2 regions of the Salinispora sp. H7-4 genome follow, and region 1 is predicted to be linked to the other one. Evidence: predicted binding sites of a transcription regulator. Region 1 holds the regulator's gene; the other holds the start of a gene.
What was found. Region 1 encodes HrcA, which represses chaperone genes, less so after heat shock. Its sites were predicted from a motif close to GGTTNGCACNCTCNNNNNGAGNGTGCNAACC; they were not measured.
Positions count from the first base shown of each region.

Region 2: groL (chaperonin GroEL) is a predicted target of HrcA. The motif match lies at 9,280-9,310, and genes of this name have one in related genera.

Region 1 is NZ_JABZED010000022.1:35,604-50,311, forward strand. Features, by position in the region: gene H0524_RS13530 (hypothetical protein) at 429-911, opposite strand; gene holA (DNA polymerase III subunit delta) at 1,030-2,010, shown strand; gene H0524_RS13540 (hypothetical protein) at 2,007-2,510, shown strand; gene rpsT (30S ribosomal protein S20) at 2,623-2,889, opposite strand; gene H0524_RS13550 (phosphotransferase family protein) at 3,076-4,161, opposite strand; gene H0524_RS13555 (DUF4240 domain-containing protein) at 4,382-4,918, shown strand; gene lepA (translation elongation factor 4) at 5,105-7,003, shown strand; gene H0524_RS13565 (hypothetical protein) at 7,067-7,927, opposite strand; gene H0524_RS13570 (enoyl-CoA hydratase-related protein) at 8,180-8,962, opposite strand; gene hemW (radical SAM family heme chaperone HemW) at 8,981-10,204, shown strand; gene H0524_RS24775 (DUF4870 domain-containing protein) at 10,387-10,890, opposite strand; gene hrcA (heat-inducible transcriptional repressor HrcA) at 11,204-12,226, shown strand; gene dnaJ (molecular chaperone DnaJ) at 12,296-13,441, shown strand; gene H0524_RS13595 (16S rRNA (uracil(1498)-N(3))-methyltransferase) at 13,507-14,241, shown strand; gene H0524_RS13600 (histidine triad nucleotide-binding protein) at 14,298-14,660, shown strand.
Region 2 is NZ_JABZED010000027.1:13,593-28,300, forward strand. Features, by position in the region: gene H0524_RS13840 (VOC family protein) at 83-469, opposite strand; gene H0524_RS13845 (hypothetical protein) at 503-1,204, opposite strand; gene H0524_RS13850 (helix-turn-helix domain-containing protein) at 1,201-1,803, opposite strand; SAM riboswitch class I at 2,217-2,351, shown strand; gene thrC (threonine synthase) at 2,362-3,648, shown strand; gene H0524_RS13860 (GNAT family N-acetyltransferase) at 3,921-4,919, shown strand; gene paaN (phenylacetic acid degradation protein PaaN) at 4,972-6,645, shown strand; gene H0524_RS13870 (SAM-dependent methyltransferase) at 6,833-7,672, opposite strand; gene H0524_RS13875 (hypothetical protein) at 7,707-7,913, opposite strand; gene H0524_RS13880 (GNAT family N-acetyltransferase) at 7,938-8,474, opposite strand; gene H0524_RS13885 (cold-shock protein) at 8,685-8,888, shown strand; gene groL (chaperonin GroEL) at 9,506-11,128, shown strand; gene H0524_RS13895 (hypothetical protein) at 11,186-11,389, opposite strand; gene H0524_RS13900 (GNAT family N-acetyltransferase) at 11,476-12,405, opposite strand; gene H0524_RS13905 (S8 family serine peptidase) at 12,567-14,708, opposite strand, start outside.

The sequences.
Region 1 (14,708 bases):
GGACAGGGTCACGGCGGCCCTGAGGACGTCGGCCGTAGCCGTGCCCAGGCCGTGGCGGTCCAGAGTGGCCAGCGCATCTGGCTGACGCAGCACCGTTAATACGGAGGATTCCCTGGCAGGGAAGACATATGACGTTCCTCATCGAACGTGGTGCGCGTACGCGCCAAAGGCAGGTCAAAGACAGTAAGGCCTTGATCCGCACCAGGGCGGAGGCAGTCTTTGGTCTACGCACAAAGGAGGAACATTCCGGTAACAGTAGCAGCACCCCCCGGGGTCGGCCCCAATGACGGGGTGGCCGACCGCCTGAGCAGCGGGAGTTCGCTGACATCATCACCGTCGGTGTGCCAGTCCGACCCCCCGATCCAGCAGCCTCGCAGCAACGTCCGTACCCGATGTGCGTTTTCCTCCCCTATCACCGTGAGTAACCGTCAGTGGTCTCCGGAGTGCTGCCCGAGTTCCGCAGTTGGTGGGCACGCGGATGCGTCGAAACAGGGGTTGATCTGCGGAAACGTCGAGAGAGCGGCCGCGGAGGCGTGTGTCCACGTGGACGCGTTGCGGCTGGTCAGGCAGGGTCGGCGGCAGTGATTCGGGGTGGCGGCTTGATGCCGCAGGGCGAGCCAGCACAGCAGCACGTGGGCGTGGATGCGGTGCTCGAGGCGGTGGAAGACCGGCCGCAGCTCCAGCACCGTTCTCAGGTCGCGAAACCCGCGCTCGGCCTCCAGGAGCGCCTTGTAGCCGACCGCGATCTCCTCTGCGGTCAGGTGCGGGTCGGAGCTGGTCAGAAGGTACTTGCCGTCCAACCGCTCCTCCATCTTGATCTTGGCGCGGTCGATGGCGGGGCGTCCGTTCTTCGACGTCCTCAGCCACCGCTTCAAGGTGGGGTGTTTGATCAGCGCGGACTCGGCGCGCACGCTAGTTATGTCAGTTTTCAAGATGAAACAGACGCAAAAGTCGGGATTTGCGTTGAGTGCGGGCTCTGACATCGGAGGGCGGACGACCGGGCTGGCGTGTTCGGCCGACCATGCGAATATGGGCGGCGTGATCGCCGCCAGCCTCGCTCCGATTCTGCTCGTCCTTGGTGACGAGGAACTTCTCGCTACTCGCGCGGTCACCGAGGCGGTCGCCCAGAGCCGGAGTGTGGATCCGGAGGTGGACGTCCGTGAATATCAAGCCGGCTCCCTCACCGTCGGTGAGATCGCGGAGATGCTCAGTCCGTCGCTCTTCGGCGGACGGCGGTTGTTGATCCTGCGATCCGGCCAGGACGCGCGGAAGGATCTGGCGGCGGCCCTCCTCGCTTACGCGAAGAACCCCGACCCCGAGGTGCAGCTGGTCGTGCTCCACCTCGGTGCGGCCAAGGGCAAGGCGTTCGCGGACGGGCTGAAGGCGGCCGGCGCTACCGTGGTGCCGGCTGCCCGGCTGAAGGGGCACCGGGAGCGGGTGACGTTCGTCCGGGACGAGTTTCGGCGGGCCGGTGGCCGGTGTACCGACTCCGCCGCCGAGGCGCTCATCGCGGCGGTCGGTAATGACCTGCGCGAACTCGCCGCCGCCTGCTCGCAGTTGATGGCCGACACCGACGGGAAGATCAGCCCGGAGACCGTGGCCCGGTACTACCGGGGGCGGGTCGAGGTGTCCGGCTTCACCGTCGCCGATGCGACGATGGTGGGCGACGTGCCGGCGGCGCTGGAGGCGCTGCGTTGGGCGCTGCACGTCGGCGTTGACCCGGTGCCGATTGCTGATGCGCTCGCCGACGGCGTGCGTACCGTGGCCCGGGTCGCCTCCGCCGGGCGGGGGAGCCCCTACCAACTGGCGAGCACCCTCGGCATGCCGGCCTGGAAGATTGAGCGGGCGCAGCGGCAGAGCCGCGGTTGGACGCCGGAGGGTCTGGTGCAGGCCATGCGGGCCGCGGCCGAGTGCAACGCAGCCGTGAAGGGGGGCTCGGAGGACCGGGCGTACGCGTTGGAGCGGGCCGTCTTCTCGGTGGCAGCGGCGCGGCAGGGTGGCGGCCGGTGACCGGACCGAGGTCGTGGGCCATCCTGACGGCGGAGGAGGAGCGCTACCGGCCGTTGTACGCGCGCCTGCTGGGGCTGCGGTTCGTCAACCCCGGTGGGGTGCTCTGCTTCGTCTTCTTCGAGGGGGCCGTCGCGCTGGCGGCACTGCTGGCGCTCGCCGAACTGGTCAGCTGGTGGTCGGTGCTGGTGCTGCCGGCGATGGTCGCGGTGATGGTGAAGATCAACGATGTGGTGGCGGCGCGGGTCGTCCGCTCCGCGGCGCTCGTGCCCGACCAGGAGCGGGACCGCTTCCGCCACCAGATGGAGCCGGTGGTCGGCACCGCGCGGGTTGGCTGGATCCGGCACAGCGTGCCCGGCGTTGTCGTCTCGTCCGGTCCGGAGCGTCCCGGAGAGCTGGCTACGGCCGCAGTGCGAGAGCTGCCCTCGGCCGAAGTGCGGGAGTTGCCCACGGTCGGAGCGCGGGAGTTGCCCTCGGCCGGAGCGGCCCCGGCCGAACGCTGACCTCGGCAGCACGACCGCTGCCCCGGATCACCGCAGGAGAAGCGTGCGGCGGGCAGCACAAAACCCCGGACCGGATCGGGCCGGGGTTTCGTCCTGAACTGGTATGGCTGGGTCAGGCGGAGAACGACGCCACGCGCTTGGCGATCGCCGACTTACGGTTCGCAGCCTGGTTGGCGTGGATAACGCCCTTGCTGGCGGCCTTGTCCAGCTTGCGGGCGGCATCGCGCATGAGAACCGTCGCGTTCTCCACGTCGCCGGTCTCGGCGGCCTCGTGGAACTTGCGGATGGCGGTCTTCAGCGACGACTTGACCGACTTGTTACGCAGCCGGCGCTTCTCGTTCTGCCGGTTGCGCTTGATCTGGGACTTGATGTTCGCCACGCGACAGCCTCGTCTGATAGCTCGGGTTGGTCTGCATCCGCGCGGCGAGCATGCGTCATCGTCGCGCGAAGTGCAAGGCTACCAGGTCGCTCGAGTAGCGCCAAAGTTGCCTCCCGAGCCACCCGCCGGGGGCGGTGCGACTGGCGGTGGAGCTCTGCACCCGGCGGGTTCCGCACCCGATGGGGTTCAGCTCCAGCCCTGCCGGCGGGCGAGCCAGTCGAGCGCGTACTCGCCGCTGCGGCGTTGGTGGGTCGCGAGCTGCTCGGTCGCGGTCTCCGGAACCGTGGCTGCGGTGGTGAGGAAGTAGCCGGCCAGCGCCGCCAGCGTGACATCCAGGGCATCCGGCGGGGCCTCGGCGGTAGCCGGGTGGGCCGCGAAGGCGGTGTCCAGCCAGTCGGTGGTCAGGGCGGGCGTTGGTCCGACGGTGATCGTCGGGAAGGGGGAGCTCGCTGGTTCGGCCGGGGAGCTTGCGCCGCCGGTACCGGCCAACGCGGCGACGGTGACCTCCTGCTGCTCCACGGCATGCCCCCCGAGGAGGAGCGTGACCAGGTCGAACCAGGCCGGACCGCGGCAGAGCCAGGTCCAGTCACAGAACCACACCTGCCCGTGCGAGGTGAGGAGCACGTTGTCCGGACGCAGGTCCCCGTGGATCAATCCGGACGCCGGGGCGAGGTACCCCGGTAGCCGGGACTCGAGCCCGACCAGTTCGGGCAGCCGCTGCTCGAGCCCGGCCGGCAGCGGCGGAGGGGCCTCCCGGCCTGCTGCCACGTCACCCCAGCAGAGGATGTCGGCTTGGGCCAGCTCGGCCAGGTGTGGCGGGTTGAGCGCGGCGAGGTCGCTGGGCGGTGGGTCCAGGGCGGCGGCGACCTCCGCGTACGCGGTCAGGGTGGTGGTCAGCTCCGATGGCTCCCACGGGCGTCCGGGCGGATAGCCGTCAACCGCGTCGAGGGCGACGGCGAACCAGCCGGACTCTGTCAGGGTCCAGCGGGTTCGGGGTGCCGCCAGCCCGGGCGGGAGCCGGTCGAGGACCGTCGCCTCTCGCCAGTACCAGTTGGCCAGGTGGGAATCGCGGGGCGCGGCCTTGACGAAGACCCGGCCGCCGTCGGCGGCGGACAGCACCCCGGCGAAGCCACGGGTGAAGCCGGTGGTCGCGGTACGGGTCGCGACCACCGGGGCGCCGAGGCGGTCGGCGAGGGCTGCCCGCAAACCCACGGGCAGGTCGGACCAGCCGGGCCGGCGGGTGGTCCCGGGATGCGGGGGTGAACTCGGCATCTTTCCAGTGTCGTACGGATTCGCGAGTCCACCAGGCTAAGCGGGCAGTGTGTCGACGAACGGACGGCGGGGGTTACCGGCCAGCCATGATCGGGTGACTTCGGGAAGGTTGTCGCACCCCCTGGTCGGCGGGTTCGGAAGGTTGTCGCACACTCCTGGTCGGCGGGTTCGGGGGTCGTCACACGGTCCCGCTTGGCCGGTTCTGGAAGACTGGCGGGTCATGCGGACCGACGACTTCTGGCAGCTGGTTGACCAGGCCCGGGTAGGGGGTGGGGGCGAGCCGGACGCGGTGGCCGTTCGGGCCGTGGCCCTGCTCGCGGCGCGGGAGCCGGAGGAGATCCTCGGATACACGCGTCATCAGGCCCGGGTGCTGGCCGCCTCGCACCGGGTGGACCTCTGGGGCGCGGCGTACCTGATCAACGGCGGGATCTCCGACGACGGCTTCCACGACTTCCGTGGCTGGCTGATGACCCAGGGGCGCGAGGTGTTCGCGGGGGCCGTCGCCGAGCCGGACTCGCTGGCCGACCTGCCGCCGGTACGGACCGCGTCGTTGTCGGGTGAGGAGTTCGCCTGCGCCCGAATGTTGGCGGTGCCGTGGGAGGCGTACCGGAAGGCGACCGCGACCGAGCTGCCGGCGGACCGGGATCCGGTTCCGGTGCCCGACCTGAACGACTTCTGGGATTTCGACGACGCGGATGAGGCCCGCCGCCGGCTCCCGAAGCTCGCCGCCCTCTTCGTCGAGCCGCCGGGCGAATAGCGCGGTTGCCAGTGATTCGTCGGGCGGCCGGGCGGACCGGCCGGCCTGCCGCTGAACCGGCCCGGTTCGTCGCCGGGTGCGCTCGGGTTTGCCCGCGCAGCGGAACCGAGGGCGTGGCGTGGGAGCATTAGCGGGGGCCGGTGCCGCGCCGGCTCGCTCCACGTCAGTCGACCAGAACGGACCGCTGTGCCACCGACGCTCGATTCCGGCGCGAACACTCCTGGTGCCACCGAACCGGCGCGTATCCGGAACTTCTGCATCATCGCCCACATCGATCATGGGAAGTCGACCCTGGCCGACCGGATGTTGCAGCTCACCGGTGTGGTCGACCCCCGACAGATGCGGGCGCAATACCTCGATCGGATGGACATCGAGCGGGAGCGCGGGATCACCATCAAGAGTCAGGCCGTCCGAATGCCGTGGGCGATTCGGGAGGGGGAGCGGGCCGGCGAGAGCGCCGTGCTCAACATGATCGACACCCCCGGGCACGTCGACTTCAGCTACGAGGTCTCCCGCTCCCTGGCGGCCTGCGAGGGCGCGATCCTGCTGGTGGACGCCGCCCAGGGTATCGAGGCGCAGACCCTGGCCAACCTCTACCTGGCGCTCGAGAACGATCTGCACATCATCCCGGTGCTCAACAAGATCGACCTGCCGGCGGCCCAGCCGGAGAAGTACGCCGAGGAGCTGGCGCACCTGATCGGCGGTGATCCGGCGGACTGTATCCGGGTCTCCGGCAAGACCGGCGACGGCGTGCCGCACCTGCTCGACGAGATCGTCCGGCAGTTCACCCCGCCGGTCGGTGTGGCGGGGTCGTCGGCCCGAGCAATGATCTTCGACTCGGTGTACGACGTATACCGCGGCGTGGTCACCTATGTCCGGGTGGTTGACGGGCAGATCAACGCCCGGGACCGGATCAAGATGATGTCCACCGGTGCGGTCCACGAACTGCTGGAGATCGGGGTGATCTCCCCGGAGATGGTCAAGGCGGACGCCCTCGGTGTCGGCGAGGTCGGATATCTGATCACCGGCGTGAAGGATGTCCGGCAGTCGCGGGTCGGTGACACCGTCACCATCAACGCGAGGCCGGCGGCGGAGCCGCTCGGCGGGTACAAGGACCCGAAGCCGATGGTCTACTCCGGCCTCTACCCGATCGACGGGTCGGACTACCCGAACCTGCGGGACGCGTTGGACAAGCTCAAGCTCAATGACGCGGCGCTGACCTACGAGCCGGAGACCTCCGGTGCGCTCGGTTTCGGCTTTCGCTGCGGCTTCCTCGGCCTGCTGCACCTCGAGATCATTCGGGAGCGGCTGGAGCGGGAGTTCAACCTCGACCTGATCTCCACCGCGCCGAACGTGGTCTACCGGGCCATCAACGAGGACGGCGAGGAGGTCGTGGTCACCAACCCGAGCGAGTACCCGACCGGCAAGATCGCCGAGGTGTACGAGCCGGTGGTGCGCGCCACGGTGTTGACCCCGAACGACTTCGTCGGCGCGGTCATGGAGCTCTGTCAGGGCCGCCGGGGCACGCTGCTCGGCATGGACTACCTCTCCGCCGACCGGGTGGAGCTGCGCTACACGCTGCCGCTGGCGGAGATTATTTTCGACTTCTTCGACCAGCTCAAGAGCCGCACCAAGGGGTACGCGTCGTTGGACTACGAGCCCTCCGGCGAGCAGGCCTCCGACCTGGTCAAGGTGGATATCCTGCTGCACGGTGAGCCGGTTGACGCGTTCAGCGCGATCGTGCACAAGGACAAGGCGTACGCCTACGGCACCACCATCGCCGCGAAGCTGCGCTCCCTGATCCCCCGCCAGCAGTTCGAGGTGCCCATCCAGGCGGCGATCGGCAGTCGGGTGATCGCCCGGGAGACGATCCGCGCGATCCGCAAGGACGTCCTGGCGAAGTGCTACGGCGGCGACATCAGCCGCAAGCGCAAGCTGCTGGAGAAGCAGAAGGAAGGCAAGAAGCGGATGAAGATGGTGGGCCGGGTCGAGGTGCCGCAGGAGGCGTTCATCGCCGCGCTCTCCTCGGACTCCGGTGGCGGCGGTGGCGGCGGTGGCGGCGGCAAGACGTCCGGTAAGAAATAGCCGAGGCGGGGGGACTCAGGACAGCTGTCCTGAGTCCCCCCGCGTCCCTCGATCCGGTCGACCTCAGGAGGCGTCGAGGACCTCGGCGACCACCTGGGTGGGGCTCTGTTTGCCGGTTGTCGGGGCCCAGGCGCCCTCCTCCGCGGTCCACCGTAGCCCTTGGAAGTGGACCTGTTGGACTCCGTTGTCCTGGGCGTGGGACACCAGCCAGTGCGCGTACCGCCAGCCGCCCTGCTCGTCGTCCACCGTCACGGTCAGCCGGGTCGGGCCGGCCGCCGCGGCGTCGGGGGCGAGCCCCCAGTCCAGGGTCAGCCCCTGGGCCAGCGCCGCGGTCGCCGCGGCCCCGCGGTGCTGCGGATCGTCGTTGACGGCGCAGGCCACCGCTCCGCTGGCCTGACCGAGCAGGGCCCGGCTCAGCACCTCCGACTCGTCGGCCCACTTCTGGTATGCCTCCGGGAAGGCCGAGCGCTGCACCGTCTGGGCGGCGTCGGTCACCCGCATCTCCTCCCAGTCGCGCACCTTCGCCAGCGCGGCGTAGAAGGTGTTCGTCGCGTACCGCGGGTCCCGGATCTCGGCTGGCGAGCCCCAGCCCTGGCTGGGCCGCTGCTGGAACAGGCCCACCGAGTCCCGGTCGCCGCCGGCCAGGTTGCGCAGCCCCGACTCCTGGTACGCGGTCGCCAGCGCCACCACGACCGCCCGTTCCGGCATGCCGCGTTGCGCCCCGATGGCCGCGATCGTCGCCGCGTTGGCCATCTGGCCGGCATCCAGCTCCACCTCGCCGTCCGCCTGCACCGTGCAGCTCCGCCCGGCGAACGGGAGCCGAATCCCGTCCGCGATGTGCCGGAAGGTGACGAAGAGCCCGACCACGGCGACGAGCGCCAGAACGATGCCAGTCGCTACGACTGCCCGAGTCCGCACCTGCACCCCCTGTTTGATGAGTCCGACAAGCGTAAGCCCCGGGTGCCCGGTGAGCCGCGGCCAGCCGGGGCGGCGCTGCCCGGGCGTTCGGTCGGTTCGGCTGCCGGTCGGTCGAGGCGACGGTGGGCGTCAGCCTTCCCGTGCTGCGCCGGCCAGAAACCCGGGGCTTCCGTCCGTGCCAGGCCCGGAGAAAGCCGGAGCTATCGCCGATGCCGGGCCCGGCCAGGAACCGGGCTACTGGCCCGGCCAGGAACCGGGCTACTGCCCCGGCACCCAGCTCGCCGGCCGCTTCTCCCGGAACGCTGACACGCCCTCCAACCCCTCCGCGGAGAGAAAGTAGCCGGTGGAGAGGGCGGCCAGGTCGGCGAGCTCGCCCCGCAGATCGGTCGCGGTGGGGCGGTGGAGCAGCTGCTTCGCCCCGGCCAGTGCGCCGGGTGCGCCCCGGACCAGCGAATCGCAGTAACGGGCGACGACGGCGTCCAACTCCGCCAGTGGCACCGCCGTGGTGACCAGACCGACTTCGGCGGCCCGCTGCCCGTCGAAGGTGTCCCCGGTCAGGTAGAGCTCGGCCGCGGCGCGGGGCCGCAGTCGGGGCAGCACCGTCGCCGAGATCACCGCCGGGATCACCCCGATTCGGACCTCGGTGAAGGCGAACGTCGCCTCCTGGGCGCAGATCGCCAGATCGGCCGCGGCGATCAGGCCCAGCCCGCCGGCCCGTGCCGGCCCGGCCACCCGCGCCACCACTGGCTTTGGGCATTCCGATACGGCCGCGAGCACGTCACCGAGCATCCCGGCCGGCACCGTGCCGCTGGCGTACGCGGCGGCGGTCTCCTTCAGGTCGGCGCCGGAGCAGAATACCGGCCCGGCATGGTCCAGCACGACGGCGCGTACGGCGTCGTCGGCGACCGCCGCGGCGAGTCCGTCGAGCAGCTGGGTCATCAGCGGGGTGGAGAGCGCGTTGCGGTTGTGCGGGCTGTTCAGGGTGAGGGTGGTCACCCCACCGGCCGTGGCGGCCTGCACCAGCGCGTCGGGAGAGGTCATGCGGGCACACTAGTGGCCATGCCCGGTGTCCTACCAGAAGGCGAGCGCATCCCGGTGGATGGATCGCTGCCCACAACCGCCCTGACCTCGGTGGGAACGCGGGGGTTCGGCGTGTACGTACACGTCCCCTTCTGTGCCAGCCGGTGCGGGTACTGCGACTTCAACACCTACACGGCCGCCGAGTTGGGGGGTGGCGCCAGCCGGGAGGAGTACGCCGACACCGTACTCGCCGAACTCGCGCTGGCCGCCCGGGTGCTGCGCGGGAACCCTCCGCCCCGGGTCGACACGGTCTTCGTCGGCGGTGGCACCCCCACCCTGCTGCCCGCGGCGGACCTCGCCCGGATCCTCGACGGCATCGATCGCACCTGGGGGTTGGCCGCCGACGCGGAGATCACCACGGAGGCCAACCCGGAGTCGGTCACCCCGCGCTCTCTCGCCGCGCTGCGGACCGCCGGCTACACGAGGATCTCGCTGGGCATGCAGTCCGCCTCGCCCGGGGTGCTCGCGATCCTGGATCGGCGGCACAGCGCCGGCCGGGCCGTCGCCGCCGCCCGGGAGGCCCGGGAGGCCGGGTTCGACCACGTCAACCTGGACCTGATCTATGGGACGCCGGGGGAGAGCGCGGCCGACTTCGCCGCCTCGCTGGACGAGGTGGTCGCCGCGGGGGTGGACCACGTCAGCGCGTACTCCCTGATCGTGGAGGAGGGGACCCGGCTCGCGGCCCAGGTGCGGCGGGGCGAGTTGGCGCAGCCCTCCGACGACGTCGCCGCGGACCGTTACCTGGCCGCGGAGGCGGCCCTCGACGCCGCCGGGTTCTCCTGGTACGAGGTCTCCAACTGGGCGCGGACACCAGCCGCCCGGTGCCGGCACAACCTCTTGTACTGGACCGGCGGCAACTGGTGGGGCCTCGGCCCGGGGGCACACAGCCACATCGGCGGGGTGCGTTGGTGGAACGTCAAACACCCCACGGCGTACGCGCAACGGCTCGCGGCGGGGGCGTCGCCGGGCTTGGCCCGGGAGGTGTTGACCGCCGACGAGGCGCACCTGGAGGACGTCATGCTGCGGCTCCGGCTCGCCGCGGGCCTGCCGCTGGACGTGTTGGACCCTGTCGGTCGTGCCGGCGCCGATCGGGCCCGGGCAGCGGGTCTGCTGGCCGCGGCGGCGTACGGCGACGGTCGGGCGGTGTTGACCCTGCGCGGTCGCCTGCTCGCGGACGCGGTGGTGCGGGACCTGCTCGGCTGATCGGCGCCGTTCCGGTCCTCGTTGGCCCAGTGCCCACGAACCACCCGTATCCGGTCATCCAGTCAGTTGGGCAGGTCGGATGATCGGGCGGTGCGGGCGTGGACCGCGACGGCGATGGGACCGGGCAACAGCGGAGCCGGCCCGGCCGGAACCCGTTCAGTCGGGATCCGGCCAGTCGGGCTTCACTTGATGAGGCTGGCCGACATCGGGTAGCGGTAATGCCGGCCTTCATTCGCCCGTAGGGCGGCGATGATGCCGAACACGATCTGCATCACCACGACGGCGATGTTCGGCAGGAACAGCAGGCACCAGCCCAGGAACAGCAGGACGAAGGCGATCAAGGACCAGGTGATCTGGAAGTTGAGCGCCGCTTGGGCGTGTGCGCGGACGGTTGGTGACTGGTTGCCGCGGGCCAGGTAGGCGACCAGTGGGGCGACGAACCCGAGCAGACCAAAGCTGATCAGTGCGCCGACGGCGCCGCCGAGGTGCGCGCCGAGGACCCACATCCGGTCCTCGCTGTTTCCGTAACCGCCGGGTGGGCCGTAGCCGCCGCCGGGTGGGCCGTAGCCGCCGCCGGGTGGGTAACCGGCATCGCTGGGTGGATAGCCGCCGGGCGGCGGCAGGGCGCCGGGGGGTGGGTAGCTGCCCGGTGGCGGCAAGCTACCCGGGTCGGATGTCCCGGGCATCGGGGTGGTGGGGTCGTCGGGACCCGGGCCGGGTAGCCGGGCTCTCCGCCGGTAGGAGGGCGAGGTGGTTCCGTCATGGGGTCACCGTAGGCGCAGCGGACAACGAGCCCCAGCGCGGCGTCCCGGCTGTCCAGATGATCATTTTAGGCGGACCGTCGGGTCGGGCGGCAGGCCCAGCCGCATCATTCGATGACGGTACTCGATCTTTGTTGATCATCGCGCTGGCGGGCGTGCCGACGTAGACTGGCACTCGCTAGAGTCGAGTGCCAGGAGGCGCCTCGACGGCCGACGCGTGGTGGGAGGAGGGGGAAGGATGGGTCTCGACGACCGCAAACTCGCGGTGCTGCGCGCGATCGTCGAAGACTACGTCGCCACGCAGGAGCCCGTCGGCAGCAAGATGCTGGTCGAGCGCCACCAACTCGGGGTCTCCCCAGCGACCGTCCGCAACGACATGGCGGTCCTGGAGGAGGAGGGCTACATTCGGCAGCCGCACACCAGCGCCGGCCGGGTGCCCACCGACCGTGGCTACCGGCTCTTCGTGGACCGGCTGTCCCGGGTGAAGCCGCTCACCCCGGCCGAGCGCCGGGCGATCGAGCGTTTCCTGGTCGGCGCGCTTGACCTCGACGACGTGGTGCACCGCACGGTCCGGCTGCTGGCCCAGTTGACCCGGCAGGTCGCCGTCGTGCAGTACCCGTCGCTGGCCCGATCCTCGGTCCGGCACCTGGAGCTGGTGCCGGTCTCCACCACCCGGCTGATGCTTGTCATGATCGCCGATACCGGTCGGGTCGAGCAGCGGCTCGTCGAGCTACCGGGGCCGATTCTCCCTGACGACGTGATCGATCTGCGTCAGCTGGTCAACGAGAAGCTGGTCGGTACCCGGCTCGCCGACACACCGCCACTGGTGCAGGCGTTGGTTGACGAGGTGAGCGGTGAGCTGCGACCGGCCATGATCACCCTCTCCACCGTCCTGCTGGAGACGCTGGTCGAACGGCACGAGGAGCGCATCGCCCTCGCCGGCACCGCCAATCTCACCCGCGGTGGTCTGCTCGACTTCCAGGGGTCGCTGCGCCCCATCCTGGAGGCGCTGGAGGAGGAGGTGGTCCTCCTCAAACTCATTGGGGAGGTCGAGCCGAGCGCGATGCGCGTCCGGATCGGCGACGAGAACGAGATCGACAATCTCCGGGCCACCTCGGTGGTGAGCACCGGCTACGGGCCAGGGGTGACCATCCTGGGGGGTCTCGGAGTGGTCGGGCCGACCCGGATGGACTATCCCAGCACCATCGCCACGGTTCGGGCCGTGGCGCGCTACGTGGGCGACCTGCTCGCCCAGAACTAGGCATTACCGTCCGGCCGGATCGGGCCGGCGGTCGGCGCAAGCGAGACGAACATGAGGACACCGAACGCAGTGGCCAAGGACTACTACGGCATCCTCGGCGTGAGCCGGGAAGCCTCCGACGACGAGATCAAGCGCGCCTACCGCAAGCTCGCGCGCCAGTACCACCCGGACGTTAATCCGGACGTGGCGGCGCAAGAGAAGTTCAAGGACATCAACGCCGCGTACGAGGTCCTCTCCGACGACCGGAAGCGGCAGATCGTTGACCTCGGTGGCGACCCGCTTGCCCCCGGCGGCGGGGGCGGCGGCCCGGGTGGACCCGGCGAGGCCGGCCCGTTCGTCGGCTTCCAGGACATCATGGACGCCTTCTTCGGGGGGGCCGCCGGCGGCGGCGGACGGGGGCCGCGCCCCCGCACCCGACCGGGCTCCGACGCGATCCTGCGCCTCGAGCTGGACCTGCCCGAGACCGCGTTCGGCGTGGAGGCGCCGATCGCGGTCGACACCGCCGTGCTCTGCACCACCTGTTCCGGTGCGGGCACCGCCGCCGGCACCCATCCGGAGACCTGCGAGGCGTGTGGCGGGCGGGGCGAGGTGCAGTCGGTGCAGCGCACCTTCCTCGGGCAGGTGGTTTCGGCCCGGCCGTGTACCGCCTGTCAGGGCCACGGCACCACGATTCCGAACCCCTGCCCCACCTGCGCCGGGGACGGCCGGGTGCGGACCCGGCGTTCGCTGACGGTCAAGATTCCCGCCGGGGTCGAGGACGGGATGCGGATCCGACTGGCCCAGCAGGGCGAGGTGGGCCCCGGCGGTGGCACCGCCGGCGACCTCTATGTGGAGATCCATGAGCGCCCGCACGATGTCTTCTCCCGCAAGGGCGACGACCTGCACTGCCGGGTGGCTGTCCCGATGACGACAGCGGCGCTCGGCACCCGCCTGACCATCAAGACGCTGGACAGCGAGGAGCCGGTTGACGTCAAGGCCGGCACCCAGCCCGGCAGCATGCTGCGGCTTCGCGCCCGCGGCGTGCCGCACCTGCGGGGGACCGGCCGGGGTGATCTGTTCGTCCACCTGGACGTGCGGACGCCCACCAAGCTGGACGCCGATCAGGAACAGATGCTGCGCGAGTTCGCCCAGACCCGGGGCGAGGAGGTCGCCGAGCTGACCAAGCAGGGGGGCTTCTTCTCCCGGATGCGCGACGCTTTCAACGGCCACGCCTGACTCGACCTGTCCCGGTGTCCCAGGCCAGCGGCCCAGGGCACCGGGATGGTCGCTAGCCTGGCATCGTGTCCGCGCCGCTGTTCCTGGTTGATTCGTTGCCCACCGCCGAGACGGCGACCCTGGACGGGCCGGAGGGGCATCACGCCGCGACGGTGCAGCGGTTGCGGGTCGGCGAGGAGTTACTGCTCGCTGACGGCCGCGGCGGCACGGCCGTCGCCGTGGTCACGGCGGTGGGGCAGGGCGTGCTTGACTTTCGGATCACCTCCCGGGAACACCTGGCCGCCCCCGCCCACCGGCTCGTCGTCGTTCAGGGGCTGGCCAAGGGGGAGCGGGGTGAGCTGGCCGTACAGGCGATGACCGAGGTCGGCGTGGACGCGATCGTGCCCTGGGCGGCCGCGCGTTCGGTCACCCAGTGGCGGGGCGACCGGGGGACACGTGCCCGGGGCAAGTGGGTCGCCACCGCGCGGGAGGCCGCGAAGCAGGCCCGTCGGGCCTGGCTGCCGGTGGTGACCGGCGCGCCGGCCGAGTCCACCTCCGAGGTGGCCCGCCGGATCGCCGGCGCCGCGGCGGCGTTCGTCCTGCACGAGCAGGCGGAGGAACGTCTGGTCACCGCGGAGCTGCCCGACCGGGGCGAGATCGTGTTGGTGGTCGGCCCCGAGGGCGGCGTTGCCCCGACCGAGCTGGCCGCCTTCGCCGAGGCCGGAGCCCGGACGGTGCGGCTGGGCCCGTCGGTGCTGCGTACCTCCACCGCCGGGGTGGCGGCGCTTTCGGTGCTCGCCGGCCGCCTTGGCCGCTGGTAGCGCCGGTTCTTCCGCTCTGGGCGGCGATGCCCGGAGCGTTTCCTTACACTGCCTCGGTGAACACAACTGACTGTCTGTTCTGCCGGATCGTCGCCGGTGAGATTCCCGCCACCGTTGTCCGGGAGACCCGGACAACTCTCGCGTTCCGTGACATCGGTCCGAAGGCTCCGGTGCACGTGCTGGTGATCCCGAAGGAGCACTACGCCGACGTGGCCACTCTGGCGGAGGGCGACCCGGGGCTCGCCGGTGAGGTGCTCGCCACCGCCGCCGCGGTCGCCGAGGAGGAGGGGCTGCTCGGCGACGGCTTCCGGCTGATCTTCAACACCGGGGCGTACGGGGGCCAGGAGGTCTTTCATGTCCACGCACACCTGCTCGGTGGTGCGCCGCTCGGGCCGATGCTGACCGGTAACCTCAGCTGACGGCGGCGGGGGTCGGCCGGTCGGTGCCGGGCAGGGGAATTGGGCGAG
Region 2 (14,708 bases), on a different contig from region 1:
GGTCTTCCAGACGACACGGTCGAGCCAGTTGTCGCCGTTAAAGTCGGCTGGCAACCAGGTCGTTCGGCGTGCGACCAGCGGCTCAGCTGGTGTGTGGGTTCTGCATCAGCGCAACGACCGCGCCCGCAGGGTCCTTGATCAGTGCGAACCCGCCCGGGCCGGTGCCATTGGGCTGCCGTACGACCTCGCCACCTTTCTCAGTCACCCGGGCCAGGCTCGCGGAAAGGTCGCTGACCGCGATGTAGGTGATCCACTGCGGCGGCAGGTCAGCGTTGCTGCTTTTGGCGTGGCAGATGCCAGCGACCGGGTTGCCATCCTGCGCAAGCATCATGTAGTCGTCGTAGGCGCCCATACTCAGCGGCTCCGGCTTCCAGCCGACCACATCCGCGTAGAAGTCACGGACGCCGTCCGCGTTCTGCACGGTGAGGTCGAAGCCCGCGATTGTGCCTACCTTGTCTTGGCTCGTCATGTGTTCATTCCTCTGGCTGTTGTGGTACGCACGTCAGCGCGTGTGCCTGGCCCACCACGCTGACCATTGCTCGGAGACCTGACCGAACGCGGTGTCGTCGAGGTTGTAGGTGTTGAGAATGGCCGTCGCGGATCCCGCTGGATCGGTCTGCGATGGTGCGTTTCCCGCGAGCACCAGCAGCCCTGGTCCCCAGGCGTCGATGGTCAGTCCGAGTTGATGGGTCGACCGAAACCAGACGGTGCCCGTTGTCCTGCCGCCAACGACGGTGGCGGTGTAGGGGCTGCCGGCTGGTGTTGCCGCCACGCCGGTCAGGCCTAGCCGGTCAACGACAGTGCTGGAGTGGATGTGCTGGTTGGAGAAGAAGAGAGTACGTCGAGTGCCGCTGGTGTGGTGGCTGAGTACGAAGCGCAGCTGTTGGAGGAACGAGATCCACCCCTCGGTGATGTCGTCGTAGTAGGCGTCCCATTCCGGGTCTCCCGACAGTGGCGCACGGGTGAGTGTGACGCGCACTCCGTCGGGCTGCGGGTGCACCTCGAAGCGGTCGCCGCCGTTGGCGACGAGCACGCGTCTCTGGTCATCTACGGTGACGTCGGTGAAGTAGATAGATTGAATTTCCTCGGCGATCTCGTCGGTATCCCAGCCGTGCCATCGGCGGAGGGTCTCGGTGTCCCGCAATGCTTGCCAAGCAGCGTCGAGGGTGGTGTAAACCGTAATTTCGATCTTTGGGGTATTCATTGAATCGTTGGTGCCTCCGTTGCCGGTGCCGGGTATCCGGCAGCAACCACTCGGTACGGACGGCCGCCCTCAGTGTCGTATGTGGTCGCCATCTGTGTGATGAGCGTGGTGACTTCCTCGGTGAACTGGTGTGCCGCGGCGGGGTCGGCGAACCGGACGTGTGTCTCGATTGTGAACGTGAGCAGGCGTTTGCCGGACTCCGTCGCCCGGACCTGCATGCGGGCGACGTCGCGCACCGCGGCGGCCGCAACTCCGACCAGGTGTTCGGCCGAGTGTTGGTCGGCGAGCGCACCGTCAGGCTCGGGCACGTTCTCGTCCACACCCATCAGGGTCGGGTTGACCACGAGCACGCCCGGCTTGGCGCGCATGATCCGCTCCGTGCAGCCGCGTCGCTGTCGTTCCTCGACCAGCTCGACGAGGCCGATCGCCTCAAGCGCGCGCAGGTGGTAGTTCACCCGTTGGCGGGGGATGCGCAGGCTTGCCGCGAGTTGTGTCGCTGAGGCCGGTACCCGCAGTCTTCCGAGTAGCTGCCGGCGTAGTGGTGGTAGCGCGGCGGCGACGCGGTCCGGCTCGTCCAGGTAGTTGATGCCGCCGGTCATCGATCGATCGTCCATTGGAAAAATTAGATTGTCAATCACTGGCACTCGCAGTCGCGTGCCTGCCCGAGTGGTGAAACCGGGGATAGCAGGCGCACAGGTGGGGCAGCTCGACAGTGTGCGGAGCGAACTGGTCGCTGGTGCCCGGCCACCGCCAACCCACCGGGAACGTCAGGAAGCAACCCACCGGGAACGTCAGGAAACGACCCGGCCACCGCCCGAGAACGGTCCCGGGCGATGCCAGCGTTCACGACCGTCCCGGCCGTCACGGTGAGTAGTGCGGTGGCCGTCGTCGTGGCGGGCCGGGTCGAGCGGTGGCTCGCCGCTACTGCGGGGTGAATCACATTTCGCCACAGGGTGGGACCGAGTGGTCATCGGCCGTCGTCGCCGGCTTACACTCGGCCGCACAACTGAATGCCTCATCCAGAGGGGCTGAGGGACACGGCCCGAAGACGCCCCGGCAACCACCCCACCTGATCACCCAGAGTGACTGGCGGGGCAGGTGCCAATTCCGGCCCCGCCGCAGAGTGCGACGCGGGGGCAGATGAGAGGAATCTCGAGATGACGTCCACCCTCGCCCCGTTCGGGATCGACCCCGCCGCCAGCCCGGCCCGCGCCCTGGTCTGCCGCGCCTGTTCGGCCCGGTACCCGCTCATCGCCCAGCACGCCTGTTACGAGTGCTTCGGCCCGCTGGAGGTCGACCACGACCCCGCCGCGCTGGCCGCCATCACCCGCGAGCAGATCGAGGCCGGCCCGCGCAACATCTGGAGGTACGCGCCGCTGCTGCCGGTCGGTCAGGACCCGTCCACCCGGGTCACCCTCGACCCGGGCTTCACTCCGCTGGTCGCGGCCCCGCGGCTGGCCGCCGAGGTGGGCCTCACCGCGCCGCTCTGGGTCAAGGACGACAGCGCCAACCCGACCCACTCGTTCAAGGACCGGGTGGTGTCGGTGGCGCTGACCGCCGCCCGGTCGTTGGGCTTCACCCGGTTCGCCTGCGCCTCCACCGGGAACCTGGCCAACTCGGTCGCCGCGCACGCCGCCCGCGCCGGCGCCCCGTCGGTGGTGTTCATCCCCAGTGACCTGGAGCAGGGCAAGGTGCTCACCACCGCCGTGTACGGCGGGGACCTGGTCGCGATCGACGGGTCGTACGACGACGTGAACCGGCTCTGCGGCGAACTGGTGGAGACCGACGAGTTCGAGGACACCGCCTTCGTCAACGTCAACGTGCGGCCCTACTACGCCGAGGGCTCGAAGACGCTCGGCTACGAGGTGGCCGAGCAGCTCGGCTGGCGGATCCCCGCCCAGGTGGTGATTCCGATGGCCTCCGGTGAGCTGCTGACGAAGGTCGACAAGGCGTTCGCCGAGCTGGTCGAGATTGGCCTGGTCGAGGCGCCGGCCGGCGGTTGGCGGGTGTTCGGGGCGCAGTCGGCGGGCTGTAGCCCGATTGCCGCCGCACTGCACGCCGACAGTGACACCATCAACCCGGTCAAGCCGACCGGCATCGCCAAGTCGTTGAACATCGGTGACCCGGCGGCCGGCCCGTACGCCCTGGAGTCGGTCCGCCGTACCGGCGGTTGGATGGCGGCGGCCGACGACGACGAGATCCGGGCCGGGATCCGACTGCTCGCCCGTACCGCCGGGGTCTTCGCCGAGACCGCCGGCGGGGTGACCGTGGCGGTGCTGCGAAAGCTCGTCGAGTCCGGCCGGCTCGACCCGACCGCCGAGACGGTGATTTTCAATACCGGTGAGGGGCTCAAGACCCTGGACGCGGTGGCGGATCAGGCGGGCCCGAGCCACCGGATCAAGGCGTCGCTGCGGGCGGCCCGGGACGCCGGACTGATGGGTTGATACGTCATCTACTGATTGATGAGGCCCGGACTGCGTGAAACCTGCCCGTGCGGGCTTGACGTCCGGTTTTTCATGGCGAAAAATAGCTAATGCGGGAGGGCTCTCGCCGGAGACTTGTTCTTTCGACCCAGCGCCAGCGGCGCTGTGTGGGAGTCCCTCCCGACCACCCCAAATTTCTGCTGCGGCAGCCCTGGATTCCTGCCTGGTTGCGAAGATCCGATCCGTCGATAAATGGCTGGACCGGCTAACGCCTCGTGGTGGAGGCTGCGGGCATGGGCATCACCATCACCCCCTTCGGCCCCGCCGACGACCGGGCGATCGCCGCGGCGGTCCAGATCGAGGCGGCCGCATCCGCCGTTGATCTGCCTGACTTTCCGCTCTTCTGCCCGCAGCGGTTCATCGGGTCCGTGCGGCATCCGATGCCGGGCGACGCGCCGGTGCACCTGCTGGCCCACCTCGACGGTACGGCCGCCGGCCTGGTCACCCTGGAGTTGCCGCAGCTGGACAACACCGAGAACGTCTTCGTCGACCTGACGGTGCATCCGGCCGCTCGGCGCCGGGGCGTCGGGCGGGCACTCTTCGACCGCGCGGTCGAGGTGGCCCGGGAACACCGGCGCAAGCGGCTGACCGCGATGACCCTGGACACGGTGGCGGCCGGTGCCGCCTTCGCCCGGACGCTCGGGGCGGACTCCGTGCTGGCCGACGTCCGCCGCCGGCTGGACCTCGACCAGCTCGACCCCGCGGCGCTGGCCCGCCTGCTGGCTGAGGCCCAGGACCGGGCCACCGACTACCAGCTGGTGTTCTGGCGGGGTCACACCCCGGCGGAGTACCAGGCCGATGTCGCCTACCTCGAGGGGCGCCTCATCGCCGACGCGCCGATGGGGGACCTGGCGTGGGAGCCGGAGCGGTACGACGTCGAGCGGGTCCGGGCCACCGACGTCGCCCTGGACGCGCGCGGCAAACGTCGCTACCACACCGGAGTACGGCACCGGGCTTCCGGCCGGCTCGTCGGGTGGACCATGCTCGACGTGGCGGCCACCGTCGACTGGCACGCGCTCCAGCAGATCACGATCGTGGACCCGGAGCACCGGGGGCACCGCCTCGGCCTGCTCGTCAAGCTCGAGAACCTGCGGTACCTGCGGTCCCACGAACCGGCGGTGCGGGTTATCAACACCTTCAACGCCGCCGCCAACGACCACATGATCGCCATCAACGAGCAGCTCGGGTTCCGGGTCGCGGACCACTGGACCAACTGGCAGTTGACGATCTGATCTGTGACGCGGCCCTACTGATCGTGCTGACATCTGTTGCATGATGTCGGGCATGACGGAGACCCCGCACCCCCTGTACGACAGGCACGCCGAGACCCTCGACCGGGCGCTGACCGCCATCTCGCAGCGCGGGTACTGGTCCGCCTACCCGGAGTCGCCCAGCCCGCGGGTGTACGGCGAGACCGCCGCCGACGACGGCAAGGCGGCCTTCGAGGCGTACCTCGGTCGTGACTTTCCCCTGGACCAGGCCGGCGCCGGGAGCACGGTCCAGACCGAGGTCAGCCCCTTCGGCGTCGACCTGGGAGTCGGCTACCCGCACGCGAGCGCCGACCACCTCACCGCCGCCGCCACCACGGCGCTGCCGTCGTGGCGGGACGCCGGGCCCCAGGCCCGGGTGGGCGTCTGTCTGGAGATCCTGGATCGGCTGCACCGCAACGTCTTCGAGCTGGCCAACGCGGTGCAGTTCACCAGCGGGCAGGCGTTCGTGATGGCCTTCCAGGCGGGCGGTGCGCACGCGCTGGACCGGGCGTTGGAGGCGCTCGCCTACGCGTACGCGGAGATGACCCGGCACCCGGGCACGGCCGGCTGGGAGAAGGCGGCGGGCAAGGGCGACCCGCTGCGGATGACCAAGACCTTCCACGTGGTGCCGCGGGGCGTCGCGCTGGTGATCGGCTGCAACACCTTCCCGACCTGGAACTCGTACCCGGGGCTCTTCGCCTCGCTGGTCACCGGCAACCCGGTGATCGTCAAGCCGCACCCGCGCGCGGTGCTGCCGCTCGCGATCACGGTGCGGTACGCCCGCCAGGTGCTCGCCGAGGCCGGTTTCGACCCGAACCTGGTGCAGCTCGCCCCCGAGGCACCGGGCGAGAAGCTCGCCTCCACGCTGGCCCAGCATCCGGCGGTACGGATCGTCGACTTCACCGGCTCCTCCGAGTACGGCGACTGGCTGGAGGCCAACGCCCGGCAGGCGCAGGTCTACACCGAGAAGGCCGGCTTGAACGCGGTGGTCATCGACTCCACCGACGACTTCGGCGGGATGTGCCGCAACCTGGGCTTCACGCTGACCCTCTACAGCGGCCAGATGTGCACCACCTCGCAGAACATCCTGATTCCCCGGGACGGCATCGAGACCGACCAGGGGCACAAGAGCTTCGCCGAGGTGGCGGCCGGTATCGCGGCGGCGGTAGGCAAGCTCACCGCCGATCCGGCGCGCAGCGTGGAGTTGACCGGCGCGATCGTCAACGACGGGGTGTTGGAGCGGCTGGACGAGGTGACCAAGGTCGGTGAGTCGGTGCTGGAGTCCCGTACCGTCACCCACCCGGCCTTCCCCGGTGCGGTGGTCCGGACGCCGACCATCGTCCGACTGCACGCCGACGACACCGCCACCTACACCCGGGAGTGGTTCGGCCCGATCTCGTTCGTGATCGGGACCGACTCGACCGAGCACAGCCTGGAGCTCCTGCGCACCACGGTGGGTGAGCAGGGCGCGTTGACCGCGGCGGTCTACTCGACTGAGGACGCGGTGCTGGACGCGGCCGAGGCGGCGGCGGTCGAGGTCGGGGTGCACCTGTCGGCGAACCTGACCGGAAGCGTCTTCGTGAACCAGTCGGCGGCCTTCTCCGACTTCCATGGCAGCGGCGCGAACCCGGCGGCCAACGCGGCTCTCACCGACGGTGCCTACGTCGCCAACCGGTTCCGCATTGTGCAGAGCCGTCGCCACGTCTGAGTAAGACCCACCCCTCGGGGCTGCGGGGCGCGCAGGCCCGGCTCCGGCCGGACGGCCCGGATCTGCACCAGCGGGCACTTCCGGGCGGACGACTCCTTCGCGGCGTTGTCCGCCCGGCAGCCCGGCAGCCCGGCAGCCCGGCAGCCCGGCAGCCCGGCGCTCCGACGCGACCTCAGCGGCGAAGGAGCTAGGGCTTGCGAGCGATGCCGGCCCAGTAGTAGGCGGCGTGCGGGTCGGTGGGCGGGCCGTCGTCGGGATGCCAGGCCGCCACCGGGACGATTCCCGGCTCCACCAGCTCCCAACCCGCGAAGAATCGGGCCACCTCGTCGCGGCTGCGGGGCACGAGGGTCATGCCGCTGTCAACGACAGCGTCCATGGCCGTCTTGACGGCTTCCGGGTTGAAGTCGCCGGTCGGGTGGGTGATCGCCACGTAGCTACCGGACGGCAGGGCGTCCATCAGTACGCGGATCTTGCGCCACGGGTCCTCGGCGTCCTCGAGCAGCATCAGGATCGCGATAACCGTCAGGGCGACTGGCCGGTTGAGGTCAAGTACCTCGCGTAGTTTCCGGTGGTTGACAATCAACTCCGGCTCACGCAGGTCGGCGTGGATGTACTCGCTGCGCCCCTGCTCAGTGCTGATCATCAGGGCTCGGGCGTGGGCCAGGACGATGGGGTCATTGTCGACATAGACCACCCGGGTATCCGGAGCGATCTCCTGGGCTACCTCGTGCAGATTCGGACTGGTGGGGATGCCGGTGCCGACGTCCAGGAACTGCCGCACGCCGGCCTGTCCGACCAGGTAGCGGGCCACCCGGTGGACAAATCGACGGTTCTCGGCGGCCATGGACCGCACGGTCGGGATCGCCGATATCAGGGCCTCGGCGACGGCCCGGTCAGCGGCGAAGTTGTCCTTACCCCCGAGCCAGTAGTCGTAGATCCGGGCGGAATGTGGCACACCGTTGTCTATCGCGGATGAATGGGGCTGCTGTTGATCTTCCGTAGCCGGGTTACTGCTGGGCACGGTCACCTCCTACTAAGGACGCTCGTGGAGCGGGCGGCGTTCAGCCTAGCCGGACATCGACGCCAGCGACATTCCCGGAGACCAGTGCGGCTGCGGTCCGGGCGGCACCGGGTGCACCCCCTGGCCGGGCCCGCCGATCGGTGTTCGGGTCGGTGGCCCGGACCCGTTCGGGGTCGTACCGGACCCGTTCGGGGTCGTACCGGACCCGTTCGGGGTCGTACCGGACCCGTTCGGGGTCATACCGCACGCGTTCGGTGTCGTACCGCGTCGTTCAGGCCGGGCGGCGCATCTGCAGCTCGGTGAGGGTCGGGATCGTCGGGTGCGGAAGGCGGCGGCCGGTGTCGACGAACCCCAACCGGCGGTACGCCCGGTAGGCCCGCTCGTTGCCGACCACGACCTCCAGCATCAGCTCCGGACGACCGCAGGCGCGGGACCAGTCGGCCACCGCGTCGATCAGGTCGGGGAGCAGTCCGCTGCGCCGCCAGGACGGGGTGATGTAAACGGCGAAGATGACGGTGAGCCCCGGTTCGTCCGGAGTCGCCGTGCCCCCGGCATGTCCGACCAGCCGGCCGCTCGGGTCCGCGACGAACTGCGCGTTGGTGCTGCCCGTCGCGGTGTACGCGATGCGCGCCGCGTAGTCGGCGTGGGGGCGGGCCGCCGCGTCGGCAAGCGTCTCCAGGAAGGCCAGCGGTGCGTCGGCGAGCATCTCCAGCCGCAGCGCCCGCATTCGGGCGGCGTCGGCTGGCCGGACCCGACGGACCCGCGCCCGCCGGGTCGATGCCGGCCCCGGGGCGGGATCGCTCGTCATGTCGGTTATCTATCATAACGATGCTCGACGATGGAACTCGCTCGCCGCATGTCCGATTTGTGGTCGTGCGCCGTCGTCACGCCTCGTGTAGCGTGCGATTTCGGTCACCGGTTCAGCGGCCGTCGCCGATCGTCGAACCGGTGCCACCCGCCGGCCGGCGTGCCGGCTCGGCCGGGGTGAGTGGAGTCGCGCAGAGTTAGGAAGTGCACCGTGGCACAGGGCACCGTGAAGTGGTTCAACGCCGAAAAGGGCTACGGCTTCATCGCCGTTGACGGGGGGCAGGACGTCTTCGTTCATTTCTCTGCTATCGAGATGGACGGCTACAAGGCGCTGGACGATGGCCAGCGGGTGGAGTTCGAGATCGCCCAGGGTCAGAAGGGCCCGCAGGCCGAACGGGTGCGCGTCGTCGCCTGAGCGGCCGGCGCTGCCTCGGGGGCGACCGGCGTAACGGTCGTCCCTCATATTGTCGCCGCCCAGCCGATCGGCTCGGGCTGGCGCGGCCCGCGTGTGGCTGGGTGACGTTGCTCCGCCGTGCGTGCCGCCCGCCGGCCCGCTGTGCCTGCCCGCCTGCCGCCCGTTGGGCCCCGGCTGCTGTTCGTTCGTGCCCGGCTCTCGCCGCACTGTCACCTTCCGAGCCCTACCTGAGGAAGAACGAGCCCTACCTGAGGAAGCAGGTGGGGCTCGTTGCCGTTGCTGCCGCATGGTCGGTGTACGAGGGGCTGGTGAGGGTCGTTCGGCGGCCGGTGGAAGTCGACTGCCCTGGGCGATCGTGCTTGCACTCGGCAAGGGGGAGTGCTAAACAGGTCATTGGCACTCGCATACCGTGAGTGCCAATGGTCGGGGCGGGAGGGCCACGGTTGCAGCGGCGTCGCAGGACGCGGGTGCGGCAGTTGGCCGGTCGTCGCGGGCTATCCGGCCCGGCCGACGGACGTCGCCGTCGCCAGGTGGCGACGTCTGAAGGTGCGTAACCAGGCGGCCCATCCGGGACACTCTCTCGGGTGGCCCGCGAGTGTCCAGGAGGACAACGCCGTATGGCCAAGATGATCGCGTTCGACGAGGAAGCTCGCCGCGGCCTCGAGCGGGGCATGAACCAGCTCGCTGACGCTGTGAAGGTGACCCTCGGCCCCAAGGGCCGTAACGTCGTGCTCGAGAAGAAGTGGGGCGCTCCCACCATCACCAACGATGGTGTGAGCATCGCCAAGGAGATCGAGCTCGAGGACCCGTACGAGAAGATCGGCGCTGAGCTGGTCAAGGAGGTCGCGAAGAAGACCGACGACGTCGCCGGTGACGGCACGACGACGGCGACCGTCCTGGCCCAGGCCATGGTCCGTGAGGGCCTGCGTAACGTGGCCGCCGGCGCCAACCCGATGGCCCTGAAGCGGGGCATCGAGACCGCGGTCGCCAGCGTCTCGGAGGAGCTGCTGAAGCTCGCCAAGGACGTCGAGACCAAGGAGCAGATCGCCTCCACCGCCTCCATCTCCGCTGGTGACCCCAGCGTCGGCGAGATCATCGCCGAGGCGATGGACAAGGTCGGCAAGGAAGGCGTCATCACCGTCGAGGAGAGCAACACCTTCGGCCTGGAGCTCGAGCTCACCGAGGGTATGCGCTTCGACAAGGGCTACATCTCCGCGTACTTCATGACCGACCCGGAGCGGATGGAGGCCGTCTTTGACGACCCCTACATCCTGATCGTCAACAGCAAGATCTCCTCGGTCAAGGACCTGCTCCCGATCCTGGAGAAGGTCATGCAGTCGGGCAAGCCGCTGCTGATCATCGCCGAGGACATCGAGGGCGAGGCCCTGGCGACCCTGGTCGTCAACAAGGTCCGGGGCACCTTCAAGTCCGTCGCCGTCAAGGCCCCGGGCTTCGGTGACCGCCGCAAGGCCATGCTCGGTGACATCGCCATCCTCACCGGTGGCCAGGTCATCAGCGAGGAGGTCGGCCTCAAGCTGGACGCCGTCAGCCTCGACATGGTGGGTCGTGCCCGCAAGGTCGTGGTGACCAAGGACGAGACCACGATCGTCGACGGTGCCGGCGACGCCGAGCAGATCCAGGGCCGGGTCAACCAGATCCGGGCCGAGATCGACAAGAGCGACTCCGACTACGACCGGGAGAAGCTGCAGGAGCGGCTGGCCAAGCTGGCCGGCGGCGTTGCGGTGATCAAGGTTGGCGCGGCCACCGAGGTCGAGCTGAAGGAGCGCAAGCACCGCATCGAGGACGCCGTTCGCAACGCGAAGGCTGCCGTCGAGGAGGGCATCGTCCCGGGTGGTGGCGTCGCGCTGGTGCAGGCCGGCAAGACCGCCTTCGACAAGCTCGACCTGACCGGTGACGAGGCGACCGGCGCCCAGATCGTCAAGATCGCGCTGGACGGCCCGCTGCGGCAGATCGCCGTCAACGCCGGCCTTGAGGGTGGCGTCGTCGTCGAGCACGTCCGTGGCATCGAGGCCGGCCACGGCCTGAACGCCGCGACCGGTGGCTACGTGGACCTGATGGCCGCGGGCATCATCGACCCGGCCAAGGTGACCCGTTCGGCGCTGCAGAACGCGTCGTCGATCGCGGCGCTCTTCCTCACCACCGAGGCCGTTGTGGCGGACAAGCCGGAGAAGACCCCGGCTGCCCCGGCTGGCCCGGGCGGCGGGGAAATGGACTTCTGAGTCCAGTTTCGCGAGACCGGAGGGGCGGGCCGCTCAGCGGCCCGCCCCTTTGCGCGGCTACGTTGGCAACGGCCGTTGGTTGCGCCGCTTCTGCGTCTGGTCGTACGGCTGGGGTGCCGGGACCGGCTCGTCCACGACCGGCACCGGTTCGTCGGCGGGCGGCTCATCGGCGCCGTCCATCTCCGCCTGCTGCTCGGCATCGCCGACGTCGAGGCGGTCATAGGGCAACGGCGGCCCGGGCTGTTCGTCGTCCGTCGTCATGTGGGCCTCCTCCACCGAAACGGTAGGGGCCGTTGCCGGCTAATGGGGGCGAATGACGCTATCGGATGATCTATCCCATTCGTCGGTTATTGCTCCCCGAGGCTCCGCCGGTACCCGAAGAAGACCCGCTCGATCCAGGCACCTGCGCTGCCCGAGTAGAACCGAACCGGCCCCACCCAGCCGATCTGCGCCTGGATGATCCCCGCGGCCCGTTGATCGGCGAGGCAGCGACGCAGCAGCACCCCACCGATCCCGGACCCGGCCGCGGCCGGCGCGGTGCCCATCGGGCCGAACCAACCCGGCCGGGATGAACCCCAGGCGGCGAAGCCGAGAAGGTCGCCGTCGCGTTCGGCGAGGTGGCAGCCGGCCCGGTCCCGGCCGATCGACTCGGCCACCTCCGCGGCCCAGGTGCCGTCGAAGGTCCCCGACACGAACGCCGTCAGCGCCGGCAGATCCGCCGGCTCCGCCCGCCGTACCGTCACCCCCAGACCGGCCAGCCGCTGCTCCGCCGGTGCCGTCGTCCGTAGCGCCGGGCTCTCGGCGCCGCAGAGGTCGGCGGTCATGTTCCAGGCCGTACTGTCCCGGGCGTACCCGAGCGCCTCCGCCGCACAGATCGCCGGCGTGTAGCGCACATCAATACCGGGCCAGGCATAGTACGGCGGGTTGCCCGCCAGCCGTACCTCCCTCGCCCCGAGCCCGGCGAACTGTTGCTCGGCGCGCGACACCAGCGCCCGCGCCACCCCCCGCCGGCGGTGCGCCGGCCCCACCGCGACCAGGTCCACATGCGCGGCCGGGCTGCCCGGCGTGGAGAGCGAGCCGAGCAGTACGCCGATGAGCCGGTCCTCCCGGTAGGCGCCCAGCGCGACGACGGGGCGGCTGGTAACCGCCCGCGGCCAGAGCGTCGCCACGATGGCCCCCGCCTCGGCGGCGTCGTCCGGCAGATCCAGGGACCGGCCGCACAGCTCGATCACGGTCGGCAGCTGCTCCGGCGTCAGCTCGGTGACCAACAGATCCATGGACGCTGACCCTAGGCCACCGGAACACTGTTGTTAAGAAAGTTCCCCGCCGCCCGCCCGCCCGCCGACGCGACCCGCCTGCCGCCGCGACCCGCCTTCGCCTACCGGGCGGCCGGAGCGGGCCGGCCCAGCCGTCAGAAGCCCCGGCCTACGTACGACGCTCAGCCGCGGGCGGCGCGGACCGCGGCGTACGCGTCCACCAGGCCGGCGCCTGCGACATGCGCCTCGTCGCCGCACCGGTCGCCACTGACCCGGACCGCGGTGGCGGTCTCGGTCAGGATCTGGCGCGTCCGAGGTAGATCGCCGATCAACGCCGGATTCGCCGACCACATCAGCGCCGCCACCCCGGCCACCTGCGGAGTCGCCATCGACGTGCCGCTGAGCGCGCCGTACCCGCCACCCGGCAGCGCGCTGAGCACGTCGGCGCCCGGGGCGACCAGGTCCGGTTTGGCGACACCGCCGGGCCCCGGGCCGCGCGAGGAGAAGTCGGCCACCCGTCGCCGCTGGTCAACCGCGCCGACAGTCAGGACATCCGGGTGGAAAGCCGGGGAATCCTCGATTGAGCGGCAGCGGGGCCCGGTGTTGCCGGCGGCGACCACCATGAGGATCCCCGCAGCGGACAGGGCGGCAACGGCCGGCTGCAGCGCCCCGGAATCACAGCCCTCCAGCGCGGGGCAGCCCCATGAATTGGTGAGGATCTCCGGCGCGCGGTGTGGGCGACCGTCGCGGAACGGATCCCCGCCGATAGGGAAGGGCGCCAGCATGAACTGGAGGCAGTCCAGATAGAGCGCGGGGTTGCCGAGGTTACGGTCCAGATTGACGCAGCCGGTCCAGGTGGCGCCGGGGGCGACCCCGGCCCCGTCCCGCCCCACCGCGCTGCCGAGGGTGTGGGTGCCGTGCCCGCCCCGGTCCCGCGGGGCCGAGGTGGCGTTCCAGGGGTCGAACCACGAGTCGTCCCCGCCGCGGAAGCCGGCCGCCAGCCCCGGATGGGTGCCATCCACCCCCGAGTCGGAGCTGCCCACGGTCACCCCCGTACCGGTGATCCCCAGCTCCGACCAGACCCGGTCGGCGCCGATCAGCCGGATGTTCCAGGCCACGCCCGGCGGCGGCGCGGCGTCTCCCCGGGTGATGGGGGCGGGCGCGGGCAGGGGGCGGACCCGCTGGCTGACCAGCACCCGATCCACCTCGGAACGGCCTGCCAGCCAGGCCCGCACCAGCGGCCCGCCGTCGACCTCGATCGCGTTGACCAGGTAGTAGGGCGTGTGGTCCAGCCGGAAGCGGCGCAGCTCCCGGCGCAGGCCGGCCTGCGTCCGCTCGGCGGTCTCCACCAGCCGCCGGTAGACCTCGGCGGCCCGGCGATCACGACCGGCCCGCCCGGTGGCGGCGGGTACGTCGCTCAGGTCGGCCTGCTCCCGGAGCACCACGAAGAGCCGTTCACCGTGCAGCCCGGGCTGCCCTGGCCCGACGGCCACCGCCCCGGTCGCCACCAGCAGGGTGGCCGCCGCCACCCCGGCCACCGTCCGACTGGGTCGGGCGCCCGGACGTCGGACGAGCACCACCCCGTACCCGAGGGCGAGCAGGACCGCGACGGTGCAGCCGGCACCGGCAGCGACCGCCACCCAGAAGGGCACGTCCCGGGCGGTGGCCAGCACCAGGCTGACCTCCTCCGGGTCGGCCCAGGCGAGCGGGCCGAAGACGCTCAGCCCCACCAACCCCGCGGTGGCGGGCCCGACGCCGGTCGCGCTCCGCCGGGCGGCGGCGGCCAACGCCGCCAGCGCGAACCCGGCCGGCGGCAGCGTCAGCAGCAGCGGCAGCTGGGCGCCGGACTGCCCGACTCCCGCCCCGAGCAGCAGCAGAACGACGCCGGCCACCAGACCGTCTACCAGCACCAGCCGGCCCGGTCGGTGCGGAGTGTCGGCGCTGCGGCGGGACCAGAACGCGGCGGGCAGGAGCGCGGCTGCCAACCCACCGACGGCCGCGGCGGCGAGCGCGGCGAGCAGCGTCTCCAGCAGCCCACCGAGCGCACCAACCCAGACCCACGGCAACAGCAGGGCCAGCCCGCCCGTGAGCCCCAGCAGCGTCACCGGGGTGGGGCGTGGGGCGCGCCGTCGGTGCCAGCCCGGCTCGCCCTCCGGGCCCCTCGGCGCGATCCGGTGACTGACCAGCCGGTGGATGACCAGGGCGGCCAGCCCGGCCGTGCCGGCGAGCGTCGCCAGATACGCCTCGTGCTGCACCGGTGGCAGCACCCGCGGCAGGCTCAGCGCGCCGAACACCAGCAGCCCCACCAGCCAGAGCTGGCCGAC